DNA from 2 places in the Pseudomonas cistanchae genome. Region 2 is predicted to be linked to the other one. Evidence: predicted binding sites of a transcription regulator. Region 2 holds the regulator's gene; the other holds the start of a gene.
The links. The regulator LexA, encoded in region 2, represses DNA repair genes until DNA is damaged. The targets are predictions, from matches to a motif close to CTGTNTNNNNANACAG.
Positions count from the first base shown of each region.

Region 1: the regulator LexA is predicted to act here: its motif matches at 2,515-2,530, upstream of recN (DNA repair protein RecN).

Region 1 covers NZ_JBTLWN010000007.1:240,057-244,296, forward strand. Annotated here, with positions in the region: gene ACX0MV_RS19255 (outer membrane protein assembly factor BamE) at 1-224, opposite strand, end outside; gene fur (ferric iron uptake transcriptional regulator) at 322-732, shown strand; gene recN (DNA repair protein RecN) at 817-2,490, opposite strand; gene grpE (nucleotide exchange factor GrpE) at 2,648-3,205, shown strand; gene dnaK (molecular chaperone DnaK) at 3,305-4,240, shown strand, end outside.
Region 2 covers NZ_JBTLWN010000003.1:215,182-219,421, reverse strand. Annotated here, with positions in the region: gene topA (type I DNA topoisomerase) at 1-291, shown strand, start outside; gene ACX0MV_RS11090 (DUF6586 family protein) at 357-875, shown strand; gene ACX0MV_RS11085 (hypothetical protein) at 950-1,183, shown strand; gene sulA (SOS-induced cell division inhibitor SulA) at 1,237-1,710, opposite strand; gene lexA (transcriptional repressor LexA) at 1,722-2,330, opposite strand; gene ACX0MV_RS11070 (TetR/AcrR family transcriptional regulator) at 2,579-3,286, shown strand; gene ACX0MV_RS11065 (L,D-transpeptidase) at 3,334-3,858, shown strand; gene nagZ (beta-N-acetylhexosaminidase) at 3,879-4,240, shown strand, end outside.

The DNA.
Region 1 (4,240 bases), on a different contig from region 2:
TAATCCCAGCGATTGGCGTGAAAAGTGTCGGTGATCAAAGGGTTGCCCATGATAAAACGCACCTGGCTGCGGGTCATGCCGGGGCGCAACTGGTCTATCATGTCCTGCGTTACGACGTTGCCCTGTTGGATGTCGATTTTGTAAACCCCGGGGAACGAACAACCGGCGAGTGCGAGGAGCCCCGAGAGGGTGAGGCTGGTCAGCATGAGCTTGGTTTTTTGCATCGGAGGGTGACTTCCACTATCTTGGCTGGGCAATTTAATCCCGGATCATACCCGCAATAAAGGGAGCTGCGAAGCCGCTTCCGCGAGAAAACAGACCATGGTTGAAAATAGCGAACTACGCAAAGCTGGCTTGAAGGTAACCCTGCCGCGGGTCAAGATTCTGCAGATGCTCGACTCTGCCGAGCAGCGTCATATGAGCGCGGAAGATGTCTACAAATCACTGATGGAAGCTGGCGAAGACGTCGGTTTGGCAACGGTATATCGCGTCCTGACCCAGTTCGAAGCTGCAGGTCTGGTGGTGCGGCACAACTTCGATGGCGGCCATGCCGTGTTCGAATTGGCCGACGGTGGGCACCATGATCATATGGTGTGCGTTGATAGCGGTCAGGTGATCGAGTTCTTCGATGCTGAGATCGAAAAGCGCCAGAAGGAAATCGTGCAAGAGCATGGTTTCGAACTGGTCGATCACAACCTGGTGCTGTACGTGCGAACCAAGAAATCGATGTAAGCGTGGCAACGCAGACGTAATTGCACCATGCCAAAGGCGACCCTAGGGTCGCCTTTGTGCTGTCTGGTGTTTCGATTGTCGGGCTCAGGCCTGGGCGCTGCTGACCATTTGCCGCGCGTGGGCCAAGGACTCTTCTGTCAGGTCGACACCGCCAAGCATGCGCGCGATTTCCTCGACCCTACGCGCGTTGTCCAGCTTGCTGACGGCGGTGCGGGTGGCATCGCTTTCACGCACCTTGTGCACGAACAGGTGCTGATGACCCTGTGCTGCCACCTGCGGCAGATGGGTCACGGTCAGTACCTGGCCGCGCTCGCCAAGCCGCCGCAGCAGTTGGCCGACGACTTCTGCGGTAGGGCCGCCGATGCCGACATCCACTTCGTCGAACACCAGGGTCGGCACGCGCGATGTCTGTGCGGTGATCACCTGAATCGCCAGGCTGATGCGTGACAGTTCGCCACCCGAGGCGACCTTGGCCAGCGCCTTGAGCGGTTGGCCGGGGTTGGCGCTGACGAGAAACTCCAGCTGCTCCAAGCCGTGCGGGTGCGGTTCGCTGTTGCTGTTGGCGCTCAGCTTTATGCTGAAGCGCCCGCCGGGCATGCCCAGGTTCTGCATTTCCCGCTCGACCGCAGCGGCCAGTTCGGTGGCCGCGTTGTTACGCAGCGTGCTCAGTTCGCCAGCTTTTTCCTGATAGTGCCGCTCATACGCGGCCAGTTCTTCACCGAGGCGCTCGGCGGCCTGGTCGTCGGCATTGAGGCTTTCCAGCTCCTCGAACAGCTGCTGCTGCATGGCGAGCAGCTCGCTAGGCTGAATGCGGTGTTTGCGCGCCAGGGTGTAGATCGCATCCAGGCGTTCTTCCATCTGTTGCAGCCGCTCAGGGTCTGCATCGAAATGGTCGAGAAAGCGATTCAGCTCGCCAACCGCTTCCTCTATCTGAATCTGCGCGCTGGCCAGGAGATTGGTCGCTTCGCTCAAGGCGCCGGGCTGGCCCTGGAAGGCCCCAAGCCGATGCAGGCTGCTGGTCAGCGCCGAGAGCACGTTGCCCGAGTCGTTTTCGCTGCATTGTTCGATCACCAGGCGGCAGGCGCTGAGCAGGCTTTCGGCGTTGGTAAGGTTCTTGTGTTCGTGCTCCAGTTGCTCCAGTTCATCCTCGCCCAGGGCCAGGTTGTCCAGCTCTTCCAGCTGGTAGCTGAGCAACTGATGGCGCGCGCGTTGTTCGTCGCCGATATTGGCAATCCGCTCCAGCTCGGCTTTGGTCTGTTTCCAGCGTTGCGCGGCGAGCTGAACCTGGCGCGCGAGTTCCTGGCTGCCGGCGTATTCGTCAAGCAGGCGGCGGTGGGTATCGGCCTTCAGCAGTGATTGGTGCTCGTGCTGGCTGTGAATGTCGATCAACAGCTCGCCCAGCGCCTTCAGGTCGCCCTGGGGGCAGGGTGCCCCGTTGATATAGCCGCGCGAACGGCCTTCTGCGGTGATGACGCGGCGCAGGATGCACGGACCGTCGTTGTCCAGATCGCGCTCGGCCAGCCAGGCGCGTGCCTCGGGAATATCAGCCAGATCGAAACTGGCGAGGATGTCTGCTTTGTCCGCACCGGGGCGCACCACGCCGCTGTCGGCGCGGTCGCCCAGAGTCAGCCCGAGGGCATCGAGCATGATCGACTTGCCGGCGCCGGTCTCGCCGCTGATTACGCTCATGCCGGCATCCAGCTCGAGGTCGAGGTGTTCGACGATGGCGTAGTTGTGTACGGACAGGTGCACCAGCATGGGGAGGCCTCCCAGTTCTTAAGTCTGGTTATTTATACAGTGTTTATTCATGGGCTGACAATCCTCCGGCGGCCCTTGAAGGGTTGGTTTTTGCCCCCATATAGGCGTCAGGTACGCAAGTTGAGGCTCGCGTCGATTTTTTTGAGGAGAGAAACGCATGGCAGACGAACAGACCCTGGATCCGCAGAATCCCGAAGCACAAGCAGCATCGGGCGATGACCTGGCTGCTCGCGTGGAAACGCTGGAAGAGCAACTGGCTACTGCGCAGGATCAATCGCTGCGCATGGCAGCGGACCTGCAGAATGTGCGCCGCCGCGCCGAGCAGGATGTGGAAAAAGCCCACAAGTTCGCCTTGGAGAAATTCGCCAACGACTTGCTGCCGGTGGTGGACAGCCTGGAGCGCGGCCTTGAACTGTCCAGCCCCGACGACGAGGCGATCAGGGCGGTGCGCGAAGGCATGGAGCTGACCCTGAAGTTGTTCCACGACACCCTCAAGCGTTACCAGCTGGAAGCTATCGACCCCCATGGTGCGCCCTTCAGCGCAGAGCACCATCAGGCGATGGCGATGCAGGAAAGCACCAATGTCGAGCCCAATACCGTGCTCAAGGTGTTTCAGAAAGGCTACCTGCTCAATGGTCGGCTGCTGCGCCCGGCGATGGTGGTGGTCAGCAAGGCCCCGGTCGATGCACCGCCGTCGATCGACGAGCAGGCTTGAAATTTTTCGGGACGCCCCCATTAAGCAGTCAAGCGTTTTAGTGCTACCGCGGCTGACACATCACAGCGGCGGGATTATCAAAGTTTCGGGAGAGTGAAGATGGGTAAAATTATCGGTATCGACCTGGGGACCACCAACTCCTGCGTCTCCATTCTGGAAAACGGCAAAGCCAAGGTTATTGAAAACGCTGAAGGCGCGCGTACCACGCCATCGATCATCGCGTACGCCAACGATGGCGAAATTCTGGTTGGCCAGTCTGCCAAGCGTCAGGCGGTGACCAACCCGCACAACACCCTGTACGCGGTGAAGCGTCTGATCGGTCGCAAGTTCGACGAAGACGTCGTGCAGAAAGACATCAAGATGGTGCCGTACAAGATCGCCAAGGCCGATAACGGCGATGCCTGGGTTGAAGTGAACGGCCAGAAGATGGCGCCGCCGCAGATCTCGGCTGAAATCCTCAAGAAAATGAAGAAGACCGCCGAAGACTACCTTGGCGAGCCTGTGACCGAGGCGGTGATTACCGTTCCGGCCTATTTCAACGACAGCCAGCGCCAAGCCACCAAAGACGCAGGTCGCATCGCGGGTCTGGACGTAAAACGCATCATCAACGAACCGACCGCAGCCGCGCTGGCCTACGGTATGGACAAGGCCAAGGGCGATCACACCGTGATCGTTTACGACCTGGGTGGCGGTACTTTCGACGTCTCCGTGATCGAGATCGCCGAAGTCGATGGTGAGCACCAGTTTGAAGTGTTGGCCACCAACGGCGACACCTTCCTCGGTGGCGAAGACTTCGACATCCGCTTGATCGACTACCTCGTCGACGAGTTCAAGAAAGAAAGCGGCATGAACCTCAAGGGTGACCCGCTGGCCATGCAGCGCCTGAAAGAAGCCGCTGAGAAGGCCAAGATCGAGTTGTCCTCAAGCCAGTCGACCGACGTGAACCTGCCGTATATCACGGCGGATGCCACCGGTCCTAAGCATCTGAACGTGAAAATCTCCCGCGCCAAGCTCGAAGCGCTGGTTGAAGACCTG
Region 2 (4,240 bases):
ATTCTGCGCGATGGAGCATCCGGTCTGTTTCTTGCAGCCAGTCAGTTCCCGAAGAACCGCGAAACCCGCGCGCCTCTGGTGATGGAGCTGATTCCGCACAAGGCCGAGATCGATCCTAAGTATCACTTCCTGGTCGACGCCCCGAAGAAAGACCCGGACGGGCTTCCTGCGGTGATTCGCTACAGCCGCAAAACCAAAGAGCAGTACGTGCAGACTGAAGTAGACGGTAAACCAACCGGTTGGCGCGCGTTTTACGATGGCGGCAAGTGGAAGGTCGAAGACAAACGTTGATCGAGTGCACCGCGCCTACCTCAGTAGGCGCCTTTAGTCGCTTTGTTCAAGTGGAGCGCACCGTTATGGCCAACGAACTCTATACCCGTACCAATCAGAAGATCTTTTATGCGGGCTTGTCCCTCGAGTCCTGGCGCAAGGCTGAGGAGATTCGAGCGATGAATGCGCAAGCGCTGATTCAGGCCGAGCGCGAGGCGACGTTGTTTCATTTGTATGGCGCGTTGTTAGGGCTGTGCCATGAAATAGCGGGCTACTACCGTTTGCCTGGTAGCGATGCATCGCGTGCCGAGGCTTTTCTCGACAAGGCGGTGTTGGCTGCTGCGCCGAGCCAGGAACTGGGCGAATTGGTCGAGCTGGTGCAACATCCACACACATGGCTCGCTCAGCTGCTTGAGGCATACCAGTTGTTGTTCCAGCCGCCACAAGCAGCCAAGAGCAGCAAGACTGACCCTGCAACGCCATTGATCAGCGCAGTAAATCTGGATGAACCGGCAGAGCCTCTGTCTAGGCAAACCCTGGAAGACTGGCGGCAGCAGCTGAAGGCTCTGGCCAAGCGCTTTCGCGAAACCCTAAGCGAGTGGTAATGGCCGCTTGATCAGCGGACTAGGGTGAGAGCGGGTCGGCTGTTACAATGCCGGCCCTTTGTGGAGAGCCAACTATGCCAACGTCCTTTCTGGAAATCGTCGAACTGCCTGATGGCCGCATCGCTCTGCGTCGTGCAGAAGATGAAGAGTCGCTGGTGGTGCTGGATTTCTCCGAAGGCGCCAAAGCGTTTTTGCAAGGCCAGCATGTGGAGGTGGCGAAGGCCATGCTCAATGTTGGGGTGCAGATGGCGGGGCGTTTGGCGGAAGGCAATTTCGAACACGACGATGAACCGCACGTTCTGCATTAAGCGTGAAAGCTATACAGTCCTACCGATAGCACGGTCCTTGTGCGTTTTCAGTTTCAGCCCAGGCTGATGTTCAAACTTTGCGCCTTGCCATGTCGCGCTGCAGCCTCAAGCTGCAAGCGGGCCTGCCGCTCAAGCGGGTGCAGCCAGCTCACCACGGTATGACTTTTTCCCAGCCGCAGCGCTTGTTGCGCCAAATCCAGCGCGCTTTGTTCGCCGCGCGGGTGCAGCAGTAGAATTCGTTCGCGGTTCAACCCTGCTTCGCGTAACCAAGTTTGAGTCAGGCTGCCGGGCGGTGCGATCAAGGTAAGCCACCGCGCATCGTCGTTCTGACTCAGCTCGCGCAGAATGGGTGCGAGAAGGGTAAGGCAGTGCCCAGCGGCGCCGCGCAGCGATAGTTCGCTGAAGGCCACGGCTTCCTCTTGCCAGAGCGGCATCGCCTCTTCATCAAGCAGTGGTGCGACAGTATTCGCAAGAAATCCATCGAACAGCGGCAGTTGGGTACGTTTCAGTGGCTGCTGGAACTGCATAGAACCTCCTCTCAGCGGCGGATTACGCCGACACTCAAACCTTCAATAACGAAATCCTGCTCTTCCAAGTTGATTTCGATAGGGGCGAAGTCGTCGTTTTCGGCGAGCAGCCACACCAGATTACCTTCGCGCTTGAAGCGTTTTACCGTTACTTCGTCATCGATGCGTGCGACCACAACCTGGCCATTGCGGGCTTCGCGGGTCGTGTGCACGGCAAGCAGATCGCCGTCAAAAATCCCGATGTCCTTCATGCTCATGCCGCGTACCCGCAGCAGATAGTCGGCCCTTGGATGAAAGAACTCGGGATTGATGCGGCAGGATTCCTCGACATGCTGCTGCGCCAGAATCGGTGCACCGGCTGCTACTCGGCCAATGACCGGCAAGCCTTCTTCCTCGGAGCTGGGTTCGAAACCCGGAATGCGAATGCCGCGAGAAGCGCCCGGTGTCATTTCTATTGCGCCTTTGCGCGCCAAGGCTTTGAGATGTTCTTCGGCTGCATTGGGGGATTTGAAGCCCAGCGCCTGAGCGATCTCCGCGCGCGTTGGCGGATAACCATTGTCTTCTAGGCATTGCTTGATGAATGCGAGAATTTCAGCTTGGCGTGGCGTCAGTTTGATCATGGGAACTCTGTCTTTTTATACAGTGACTGGGATTATATACAGTGAAGGTTGCTTGGCAACAGGTTCGTTGGGATTTCACCGTCCCATCGCTAGCAGAGGTTGATCAGGCTATTCACAGAGCAGGTGCCAGGCAGAACGTTAAATGCTTTTGTCGGGCAACCGAGGCCTGGGTAAGATGCATCGCTTGGCTTGACAAGTTGATCAGCTAAAACGTATGTTTCAAACGAGTGTTTGCTAGGTGAGAATTCATGGCCCAGTCGGAAACTGTTGAACGCATTCTTGATGCGGCAGAGCAGTTGTTTGCCGAAAAAGGTTTCGCTGAAACCTCGTTGCGTTTGATCACTGGCAAAGCCGGGGTCAACCTGGCGGCGGTGAATTACCACTTCGGCTCCAAGAAAGCGCTCATCCAGGCGGTTTTCTCCCGCTTTCTCGGTCCGTTCTGCAGCAGCCTCGAGCGTGAGCTTGACCGCAGGCAGGCCAAGCCTGGCACCAAGTTCAGCCTTGAAGAGCTGCTCGAATTGCTGGTAGAACTGGCATTGGAGGTTAAGCCGCGTAGCGGCAACGATCTGTCCATTTTCATGCGTCTGCTTGGCTTAGCGTTCAGCCAAAGCCAGGGGCACCTGCGAAAGTATCTGCAAGAGGTGTACGGCAAGATTTTCCGCCGTTACATGCTCCTGGTTCATGAAGCAGCGCCCCGTATTCCCCCCCTGGAGTTGTTCTGGCGCGTTCATTTCATGCTCGGCGCGGCTGCGTTCAGCATGTCGGGAATCAAGGCGCTGCGCGCCATGGCCGAAACGGACTTCGGGGTGAATACCTCAATCGAGCAAGTGATGCGCTTGATGGTGCCGTTCCTGGCTGCAGGTATGCGCTCGGAGAGCGGTGTGCATGACGAAGCCCTTGCCAGCGCGCAGCTCAAACCACGCATCAAGAGCCCTGCGGCACCCGCCAAGGTTTGATGCCCACGGGTGGGCTTGGTCGGTGTGATCCGCTAAGCTAGCCGCCCATGTGCACCCTCGACCTTATCCATATCTCCATTGCCGACCAGCGCCTCTACGGCTTCGCCGACGGTGCGCTGCAGCTTCGTCTGCCGGTTTCCACGGCCTTGAATGGCGTTGGCGAACTTAATGGTTCCGGCTGTACGCCGCGCGGCCTGCATTATGTGCGGGCCAAGATTGGCGAGGGATTGCCAAGCGCTGCGGTGTTGCGAGGGCGCCGCTGGACCGGCGAGGTCTGGACGGCCGAATTGGCGCAGCAGTTTCCCGGTCGCGACTGGATTCTCAGCCGCATCATCTGGCTCAGCGGCTGTGAGCTGGGGCGCAACCGCCTTGGTGCGGTCGACACTTTTCGCCGCTACATCTACCTGCACGGCACGCCTGACAGCGAACCCATGGGTGTACCGCGCTCCCACGGCTGTGTGCGCTTGCGTAATGCCGACCTTCTTCAGTTGTTTCCCCGCGTTCCGGTCAGATGCCGCGTGCAGATCGATGAGGCTGCGTGCCCGGTCTGGGCGGCAGCACCGCTAAGTTAAGGATTATTGTGAGTTCACTCATGCAAGGCTCGTTGATGCTGGATATCGCCGGTACCTGGCTGACCGCCGAGGATCGGCAGATTCTCAGGCAGCCGGAAGTCGGCGGGCTGATTCTGTTTGCCCGTAACATCGAAACGCCTCGTCAAGTCCGTGAGCTGTCGATGGCGATCCGGGCCATACGGCCCGATCTGCTCCTGGCGGTGGATCAGGAGGGCGGTCGGGTGCAGCGCCTGCGCCAGGGTTTCGTGCGTTTGCCGGCGATGCGTGCGCTTGCTGACAACATCAATGCCGAAGTCTTGGCCGATCACTGTGGCTGGCTGATGGCGACCGAGGTGCTGGCGGCGGGCCTGGACCTGAGCTTCGCCCCGGTGCTGGATCTGGA